Linked DNA regions of Ketobacter sp. MCCC 1A13808. The protein of the gene in region 2 binds, or shares a complex with, the protein of the main gene of each other region. Links are inferred from orthologs where the notes say so. Each region holds a gene or a part of one and is shown on either strand. Other genes may lie near its edges.

What was found.
Region 1: the proteins of groL (region 2) and metK are in contact, whole or in part, in a cryo-EM structure (PDB 8P4O), measured with the Escherichia coli proteins. The link is inferred for Ketobacter sp. MCCC 1A13808 from one-to-one orthologs.

What each region holds. Positions count from the first base shown.
Region 1 is NZ_VRKW01000009.1:20,606-24,926, reverse strand. The notes cover bases 1,464-4,321. They hold metK (methionine adenosyltransferase), read right to left. Parts: upstream 3,544-4,321; coding sequence 2,383-3,543; downstream 1,464-2,382. Other genes in these bases: FT643_RS15870 (ArsR/SmtB family transcription factor), read right to left, coding at 3,574-4,321; ahcY (adenosylhomocysteinase), read right to left, coding at 1,464-2,346. Also shown: metF (methylenetetrahydrofolate reductase [NAD(P)H]), read right to left, coding at 100-954; more of ahcY, read right to left, coding at 958-1,463. UniProt on the Escherichia coli protein: Catalyzes the formation of S-adenosylmethionine (AdoMet) from methionine and ATP.
Region 2 is NZ_VRKW01000001.1:732,965-738,797, reverse strand. Bases 1,575-4,481 are described here. They hold groL (chaperonin GroEL), read left to right. Parts: upstream 1,575-2,156; coding sequence 2,157-3,806; downstream 3,807-4,481. Other genes in these bases: FT643_RS03150 (2-isopropylmalate synthase), read left to right, coding at 3,970-4,481; FT643_RS03160 (co-chaperone GroES), read left to right, coding at 1,796-2,086. Also shown: FT643_RS03170 (hypothetical protein), read right to left, coding at 1-628; FT643_RS03165 (FxsA family protein), read left to right, coding at 883-1,455; more of FT643_RS03150, read left to right, coding at 4,482-5,517; FT643_RS03145 (hypothetical protein), read left to right, coding at 5,518-5,833.

The DNA.
Region 1 (4,321 bases), on a different replicon or contig from region 2:
CAGGTCACCACTACCGTCCTGCCTGCAGTGCGAGCTAACTGAAAGCGATTCTTATCTAGCCTTCCGATAGCCGATGATCTGTCTGGGCAGTGGGCGACGTTAACTCAGATCCAGGTTATCCCAAATTGCCAGGGTCGGTGCGGACTGGTTCATTGTATAGAAATGCAAACCGGGCGCGCCCATCCCCAGTAGTGACTGGCACAGACTGGTGATGACCTCTTCGCCAAACTGCAGAACGGAAGTTGGATCACCGGAATAAGATTCCATCCGAACCCGAATCCAGCGCGGAATTTCTGCACCGCACATTTGAGAAAACCGAACTAGGTTTTCGTAATTTATGATGGGCATGATGCCGGGTACCACCGGAATATCCAGTCCTCTTTTTTCGCAGCTATCCACGAAAAACTTATAGGCATCGATATTGAAAAAATACTGAGTGATAGCGCTATTGGCACCGGCTTCCACTTTGGCTCTGAAGGCGTCCAGATCGGCGTTCATACTCTTTGCCTGAGGGTGCATTTCCGGATAAGCAGCAACTTCAAGATGGAAATGATCACCTGTCTGTTCGCGGATAAATGCAACCAGATCACTGGCGTATTTCAGCTCGCCAATAGAGGCTCCCATCCCTGACGGCAAATCTCCGCGCAGGGCAACGATACGCTCAATCCCGTTGGAGACATATTGCTGCAGAATTTCCCCCAATTGTGATTTGCTATCCCCTACACAAGATAAGTGAGGTGCAGTACTAATACCGGTATTCTGCTTCACCTGCGTTACGGTTTGAAACGTGCGATCCCGAGTAGAGCCGCCGGCACCATAAGTGACAGAGAAGAAGCTGGGGCTTTTCGCCGCCAGCTCCTGTTGTACGCGCTTTAGCTTTTCCACACCGGCGTCGGTCTTTGGTGGGAAGAATTCAAAGCTGTAGCGTTTATCATATTGCGTTTGTGAATTCATTGTTCAGTACTTATAGCTGTCTGGTTTAAAAGGACCTTCAACCGGAATGTTAATGTATTCCGCCTGGGTGTCGGTCATACGCGTAATCACCCCGCCAAAGCCACGCACCATTTCTGCAGCGACTTCTTCGTCCAGCTTTTTCGGCAGCACATTTACATACAGATTGGATTGCTTTTCTGCTGCAGGCAGGTCGGCAAACTTGCGTTCCCACAAATAGATTTGCGCCAGAACCTGATTGGCGAAAGATCCATCCATAATGCGTGATGGGTGGCCTGTGGCATTGCCCAGGTTGACCAGACGACCTTCGGATAACAGGATCAAGTGGTTGTTGCTGGCTTTGTCGCGGTAGATTTTGTGAACCTGAGGCTTAATTTCCTGCCATTCCCAATTCTTACGCATAAACGCTGTATCAATCTCACTGTCGAAGTGACCGATATTGCATACGACTGCGCCGTTCTTCAGGCCTTTCAGCATATTGGCATCACAGACGTTGACGTTACCGGTGGTGGTAACCACCAGATCGGTGTTCTGCAACAGTGCTGTGTTAATGCAATTTTCGCTGCCGTCATTGATCCCGTCGTTATAGGGAGACAACACTTCAAAACCGTCCATACAGGCTTGCATTGCGCAAATCGGATCGATTTCAGTGACCCGCACAATCATGCCTTCCTGACGCAACGAAGCAGCAGATCCTTTGCCTACGTCTCCGTAGCCGATCACTAACGCTTTCTTACCGGATAGCAGATGGTCGGTGCCACGTTTGATGGCGTCACTCAGACTGTGGCGACAACCGTATTTGTTGTCGTTTTTGGATTTGGTTACGGCGTCGTTGACATTGATCGCGGGAACTTTCAGGGTGCCTTTTTCCAGCATTTCCAACAGACGGTGCACACCGGTAGTGGTTTCTTCTGAAATACCGTGAATGCGGTCCAGCATGTGCGGGTATTTGTCATGTAACAACAGGGTTAAGTCACCGCCGTCGTCCAGAATCATATTGGCGTCCCACTCTTTGCCTTCGCTCAGAACGGTTTGCTCTATGCACCACCAGAACTCTTCTTCGGTTTCACCTTTCCAGGCAAACACTGGAATGCCGGCAGCGGCGACTGCAGCAGCAGCGTGATCCTGTGTGGAAAAAATATTACAGGAAGACCAGCGTACATCTGCACCCAGCTCGATCAGTGTTTCGATCAATACAGCGGTTTGAATGGTCATGTGAATGCAACCCATGATCTTTGCGCCTTTCAGGGGTTGTTCCGCTTTGTACTTGGTGCGCAGTGCCATCAGCGCAGGCATTTCGCCTTCAGCGATTTCGATTTCGCGGCGGCCATAGTCGGCCTGTGAGATGTCAGCAACTTTATAATCGCTAAAATTGTTTTCGAGAACGGCGTTCATAGTTCAGCCCTTTGAAGAGTAAATAGTTGAATGAATTTAAATATTGGCAGCGTCGCGCAAAATGGCTGCTTTGTCGGTCTTTTCCCAAGTGAACTCTGCTTCTTCACGGCCAAAGTGACCATAGGCTGCAGTGGCACGATAAATAGGTCGGCGCAGATCCAGCATTTCAATAACACCGCGCGGGCGCAGGTCAAAGTGTTCACGTACCAGGCCGGCGATCTGTTCTTCGCTGACTTTGTTGGTGCCGAACGTATTGATTGAAATTGAAGTCGGTTCAGCTACACCAATGGCATAAGAAACCTGAATTTCGCATCGGTCGGCCAGACCTGCCGCGACAATGTTTTTTGCAACATAGCGGCCGGCATAAGCAGCAGAGCGATCCACTTTGGAAGGATCTTTACCAGAGAACGCACCACCACCATGACGCGCCGCGCCGCCGTAAGTGTCGACGATAATTTTACGGCCGGTCAGACCACAATCACCTACAGGCCCGCCGATAATAAACTGGCCGGTCGGATTGATGTGATATTGAGTATCCTTGTGCAGCCACTCAGCCGGAAGTACGTTTTTGATCAGTTCTTCCATAATGGCTTCGCGCAGATCGGCCAGCTTTACACCTTCATCATGTTGGGTAGACAGAACGACCGCATCTACAGCAACAGGCTTGCCATTTTCGTAGCGCAGTGTGACCTGGCTTTTGGCGTCCGGACGCAGCCAGGATAAAATTTTGTTTTTACGTAAATAGGCCTGACGCTGAACTAAACGATGTGAATAATGTATCGCTGCCGGCATCAGTACGTCTGTTTCATTGGTGGCGTATCCGAACATTAAACCCTGATCACCTGCACCCAGGTCTTTGTCTTCGGCTTCGTCGACGCCCACTGCAATGTCGGCAGATTGTTTGCCGATAGCATTTAGAACGGCACAAGAGGCACCATCAAATCCGACATCAGAACTGTTATAACCGATGTCCAGAATTACGTTACGTACGATGTCTTCCAGATCGACGTAGGTGTTGGTGCGAACCTCTCCGGCGATAACGGCCATACCGGTTTTAACCATAGTTTCCACCGCCACACGGGCGTGCGGATCGTCTTTAATAATGGCATCCAGCACAGCGTCTGATATCTGGTCTGCCATTTTATCGGGATGGCCTTCAGAGACCGATTCTGATGTGAAAATGGAGTATTCGCTCATTACACTCGATTCCTTTGCTTGCGTTCAATGTTAAAGTTTGTCGAAACGTCTGATCTGAATCTGAAACCCGTTTCGTAGTCCCAGATAGAGACTGTCCTTGCTGTCCAATCCGGCTTCTTGCGCCCAATCGGTTAACTCTTCAGGGTCAAAACCCAGCCACAAATCACCGCAGCTTTGTTTTGCCCAATCCTGATCGTGGTGACATAAATCCGCCACCACTAATGTGCCGCCACTTTTTAATAACCGGGTGCAATCTTCAAAAACATCAGCCGGCGACGGTACGTGATGTAAAACCATATTGCAGACGATGCGATCAAACTGTTTGGCCTGCTGCACGGCATCTTCGGTATCGGCACACAGTAGCGTAACGTTATCCAGTTGATGTTGCTGCCGTAATGCTTCTGCCTTTTCTAACATCTCTTTGGAAATGTCGATGGCGGTGACGGTTCCGAACAGTTGTGACAGCGTGGGTAGGAATGCACCTTCGCCGGGTCCGATCTCCAGCGCGCTGTGATCCTTTTGCGGATCGGTTTGCAGCAGCATGTCTTTGACGTTGCCGGCGTATTGATCGAACAGAGCAATCAATTCCTGTTGCTCACGGAATTGGTCCGCATGACGGTCAAAAAATTCCCTGGAAACTTCTTCGCGCTCTTGCTTTATGCGGTGAATATTGTCGGCGGTGGTCAATGCTAGCGGTACCTGATCGATGCTTGCGTACAGTGACGCTAACAATTGCCCCAGCGGTGTAGCGGTATCGGCTAAAACCCGGCGATAAAAA
Region 2 (5,833 bases):
TGGGTACGAGCTTTCTCCCCATAAACGGGATGTAGGCACCGACTTTGAAATCATACCCGGTAAGCAGTTTGACATAGCTGTCTTTCACGTGGCTATCTTCGGTTTCATAGCCCACGTAAATCAGTTTGTTGACCCACACGTGATCTGCGTATTTGCTCGCCATTGAATAGCGGCTTTGAACGCCTGTCGAAAACACTCGGGCAGATTCGTGGGTAGACAGGTTTTTGGCCCAGCCAATGTCCAGGTAGGGGGTCAGTTCCCATTGGTCGGTGATGTTAAACACCTTTTCTATACCCGGAATCACCGCGATGGTGCCGACATCATCCGGTAGCTGTAAGTCGTCGATCTGATCCCGCCCATATTCATAAAATCCGAGCGAGGTGGTTATTCTCAGGCGGTAATCCGAGTGTCCCGGGATTTCATAGCTCAAGGGGATGTTGAGCACAAACACCGAATTGTCAGTACCGTTATAAAGTCCGTTACCTAAATAAGATGCGAACACGTAGTTAGCAGGCTCATCCTCTATTGCATGAACACAGGTAGTACAGGCCATCAACAGCACAACCAAAAGAAAGGCGAGTGGTCGGGTGAACAGGGTTGTGACGGTATTGATACAGCGTTTATTCATGAGGTAATTCAGTTGGTATATTCGGAAAGCCAGCCAATATTACCACCAGACATGCTCAAGAACATGGCTGATCTATTATATTTCCGGATATTATTCGCCGTTTAAGGCTGCCCTAAAACCGCCTTTTCTGGTGAGGGCCTGGCTGAACCGGATCAAAAAGGGAACTTGGAAACCCAGGTTTTGTCTCCATATAAAGATATTGCAGCCCAAGTTGACGGCTGCTAAAAGCCATACATACAAATTTAGGAACCATAATGGGATTCGGGCGCGTCTTTCTGTTTATTTTCATATTTGCCTTGCTGGAAGCCATGGTGCTCGGTCAAGTGGCACAGGCCGTCGGATGGGGCGTGACAATCCTGCTTACCGTGTTGACGGCGATGTTAGGGTCGGCGCTGTTTCGCTGGCAGGGCCTGCAAACCTGGGTGAGGCTGAATAAGCGAATCCAGCGAGGTGAAATGCCGGGTAATGAGATGGTTGAAGGTGTGATGCTGCTATTGGGTGGGGCATTGCTGATAACTCCCGGTTTTATAACGGACGGCATCGGGTTTCTGCTGCTGCTGCCCCACACCCGCCGGGGTATGGCGTCTTATGTGATTAAGAAGGGCATGCTGAATTCCGTGGGCACAATGGGCAGTGCGGCCGGTGCATCCGGCGTCTGGATACATCGCGGGGGGGCAACTGGTCCATTTTCAGCATCCGCTTATGGTCAGCAATATCGTCGAGCTCGGCCTGAGGCTAGTGCCGATTCAGACAATCCGCAGGTCTATGAAGACGGAAAAGGTCACCTGATTATTGAAGGTGAGGCGGAAAAGAAAGACAAGACCTGACGCTGGTAATGACCCCCATGCGGCAGGTAGTTCACCGATACCGGATCCCACAGCAGGGTAATTGGTTATCCGGGGTGACGAATTCACTACAATTAGCCGATTTTATCAAATAAATACTACTCCAGGCCTTGAAAATTCGCTTTGCATCCCAAATTAGCAGGCATCCCGAAGAAAGAGTCCAGGTATGTGTAAGAGGCTCTTGACGGATTCATCGGCAGCATTATTATTAGCACTCTGCGGTTGAGAGTGCTAATAAGTGGATTGCCGCGCAATTGACCAAAATTAAACGTAGCAAATCTACTTGTCTAAACAACAAGATTAATTGGGAGACTGAAAACTCATGAATATCCGTCCTTTACATGATCGCGTCGTCATTCGCCGTGTTGAAGAGGAAACAAAAAGTGCTGGTGGCATCGTATTGCCTGGTTCCGCAGCTGAGAAACCTTCTCAAGGCGAAATTCTGGCGGTTGGCCCGGGCCGAACGACCGAGAACGGTGAAGTCCGTCCTCTGGATGTAAAAGCCGGCGACAAAGTAATCTTTGGCCAGTATGCAGGCAGCAGCGTCAAAATTGACGGTGAAGAACTGCTGATCATGGCTGAAAGCGAAATCTTCGGTGTATTGGAAGGCTAAGCGACCCGAACTTTACAGGTTTCAATCAACAAGCGATTGAAGAACTCTAAGAATTCAAAAGGAAAGAAAAATGGCAGCTAAAGAAGTTAAATTCGGCGACAGCGCCCGTTCCAGAATGGTTCGCGGCGTTAACGTATTAGCAGATGCAGTTAAAGTCACTCTGGGCCCAAAAGGCCGCAATGTAGTATTGGAAAAGTCGTTCGGTTCACCAACCATCACTAAAGATGGTGTATCGGTTGCGAAAGAAATTGAACTGGAAGATAAGTTCGAAAATATGGGTGCGCAAATGGTAAAAGAAGTTGCGTCCCAGGCAAACGATGCAGCGGGTGACGGTACAACTACCGCAACCGTGCTGGCTCAATCGATCGTATCCGAAGGCCTGCGTGCGGTGGCGGCCGGTATGAACCCGATGGATCTTAAGCGTGGTATTGATAAAGCCACTGTAGCTGTGGTTGAAGAACTGAGCAGAATGTCTACTCCTTGTGAAGATTCTAAAGCGATCGCGCAAGTAGGCACCATCTCTGCTAATAGCGATTCTTCTGTAGGAAGCATCATTGCAGAAGCCATGGAAAAAGTAGGCAAAGAAGGCGTTATCACGGTTGAGGAAGGAAGCGGCCTGGAGAACGAACTGGAAGTTGTTGAAGGCATGCAATTTGATCGTGGTTACCTGTCTCCTTACTTCATTAACAACCAAGAAAAAATGAGCGTTGAACTGGAAAGCCCGTTCATGCTTTTGGTCGACAAGAAAATCTCCAACATTCGTGACATGTTGCCGATTCTGGAATCGGTTGCAAAAGCGGGTAAGCCTCTGCTGATCATCGCAGAAGATGTTGAAGGCGAAGCATTAGCAACCCTGGTTGTGAATAACATGCGTGGCATCGTTAAAGTGGCTGCTGTTAAGGCTCCCGGTTTTGGCGATCGTCGTAAAGCGATGTTGCAGGATCTGGCCATTTTGACCGGCGGCACCGTGATTTCCGAAGAAGTGGGTATGTCTCTGGAAGGCGCGACTCTGGATGATCTGGGTACGGCTAAAAAGATAACCATTACCAAAGAAAACACCATCGTGGTCGACGGTGCCGGTGAAGAATCTGAGATTCAGGCTCGCGTTAAGCAAATCCGTCAGCAAATCGAAGAAGCGACTTCTGACTATGACAAAGAAAAACTGCAAGAGCGCGTAGCCAAATTGGCCGGCGGTGTTGCGGTAATCAAAGTCGGTGCCGGTTCCGAAGTGGAAATGAAAGAGAAGAAAGCCCGTGTAGAAGATGCTCTGCATGCAACACGTGCGGCAGTTGAAGAAGGTGTTGTTCCTGGCGGTGGTGTTGCTCTGGTTCGTGCCTTGGCAACAATCGGCTCTCTGGAAGGAGCGAACGAAGACCAGACTGCCGGTATTCAATTGGCATTGCGTGCGATGGAAGCGCCAATCCGTCAAATCGCGGCTAACGCGGGTGCAGAAGCCTCTGTTGTTGTTGATAAAGTAAAATCAGGTACCGGCAATTACGGTTACGATGCTGCGACCGGTGAATATGGCGATATGATCGAGTTGGGTATTCTGGATCCTGCCAAAGTAACTCGTGCTGCTCTGCAGGCTGCTGCTTCTATTGCGGGTCTGATGATTACGACAGAAGCGATGGTTGCTGATATCCCTGAAGAGAAAGGCGCTCCTGCAATGCCTGATATGGGCGGCATGGGTGGAATGGGTGGCATGGGCGGCATGATGTAGTCAGCCCTGACCCCTATTTAGTACTGAAAGCAAGTGCTTATAAAACCCCGTCATTTGACGGGGTTTTTTTATATACTGCATTAAGCCCTGCCGACGGTTGAGATCATTGGCCGGAGCGATCATCATTAGCGTCTATTTTGCACCGACTCTAGCGGAGTGAACCATGAGTAAAGACAGGCTAGTCGTATTTGATACCACCTTGCGGGATGGAGAACAAAGCCCCGGCGCGTCCATGACACTGGAAGAAAAGGTCCGTATCGGCAAAGTACTGGAACGGATGCAGGTGGATGTCATTGAAGCGGGTTTCGCTATCGCCAGCCAGGGCGACTTTGAGTCTGTAAAAGCAGTAGCAGATACCATACAAGAAAGCCGGGTTTGCTCTTTGGCCAGAGCGGTTGATGCGGATATCGAGCGCGCTGCGGAAGCATTGAAAAATGCCAATGCGGGCCGTATACATACCTTTATCGCCACGTCTCCGATCCATATGGAATATAAATTACGGATGACTCCGGAGCAGGTCATCGAGCAAACCATCAAAGCCGTAAAAAAGGCGCGCAATCTGTGTGAAGACGTTGAGTTTTCCTGTGAAGATGCTGGGCGCTCGGATGTGGATTTTTTGTGTCGGGTTATTGAGGCTGCGATTGATGCGGGGGCCAACACGATCAATATCCCTGACACAGTGGGTTATGCCGTGCCACTGCAGTTCGGTGAAATGATTCGGCAGTTGCTGGAGAGAGTGCCGAATGCAGATAAGGCGGTGTTCTCAGTTCATTGTCACAATGATTTGGGTCTGGCCGTTGCGAATTCACTGTCAGCGGTTGCGCAGGGCGCTCGCCAAGTGGAATGTACGATTAACGGCTTGGGTGAGCGGGCGGGAAATGCGTCGCTAGAGGAAATTGTAATGGCGGTTCAAACCCGTCCGGATTTTTTCGATGTCGTCACCAATATTAATACTCGGGAAATAGCACCGGCTTCACGTTTGGTTTCATCAATCACCGGCTTTCCGGTTCAGCCCAATAAAGCCATTGTCGGCGCCAATGCGTTTGCGCATGAATCGGGAATTCACCAAGACGGTGTTATAAAGTTCCGTGAAACTTACGAAATTATGAAAGCTGAAGATGTCGGCTGGAATGCAAACCGGATGGTGTTGGGTAAACATTCAGGCAGGAATGCGTTCCGGGCGCGGCTCGATGAATTGGGTATTGTGCTGAAATCGGAAATGGAACTGAATGAAACGTTTCAGCGTTTCAAAGACCTGGCAGATAAAAAGCATGAAATTTTTGATGAGGATATTCAGGCGCTTATCAGTGATATCCTCACAGCCAGTGAAAACGAGCAATATGCACTGGTATCGCTCAGTGTCTGTTCTCAAACCGGCGAAGTGCCGACCTCTCAAATTGTATTGAGTGTCGCCGGCAAAGAGCAGCACGGGGAAAGCGAAGGAGCCGGGCCGGTGGATGCCACCTTCAGAGCGATTGAGCAGATTGCATCGAGCGGCGCCCAGTTAGAACTTTACAATGTTAGTGCGATCACCAGCGGCACGGATTCTCAGGGTGAGGTGACGGTCAGGCTGGAAAAAGGCGGGCGCATTGTCAACGGTCATGGAGCGGATATCGATATTGTAGCGGCATCCGCAAAAGCGTATCTGAATGCATTGAATCACCTTAGCGCGGATTCGAAGAAAGCGCACCCCCAGAAGGGAGGCGTGTAAATGATCCCCGAAGCAAATCGCATCGCTTATCTGGAAGCCCTCGGCATCACCCAATATGTCGCGCACACCGCGATAAGCGGCGTGCTGCAATTACCGGTATTGGAGTGGGATGAAGTAGTGCCCCATGCGGAAGAGTGGAGTGGGCTTGCAAATAATGCAGATAATCACGACACGCAAGGCGAGGCATTTGAAGGTCTTAGTGAAATACCAGCTGAGAGCGCAGCAGAAAAAACCTCGGTGGCGATCGCGCCTTCGAAGTCGCACTTGGAAACAGAGGGCTCTGCCGAGCACCTGCCGGCGGTTGATACCGGTATCC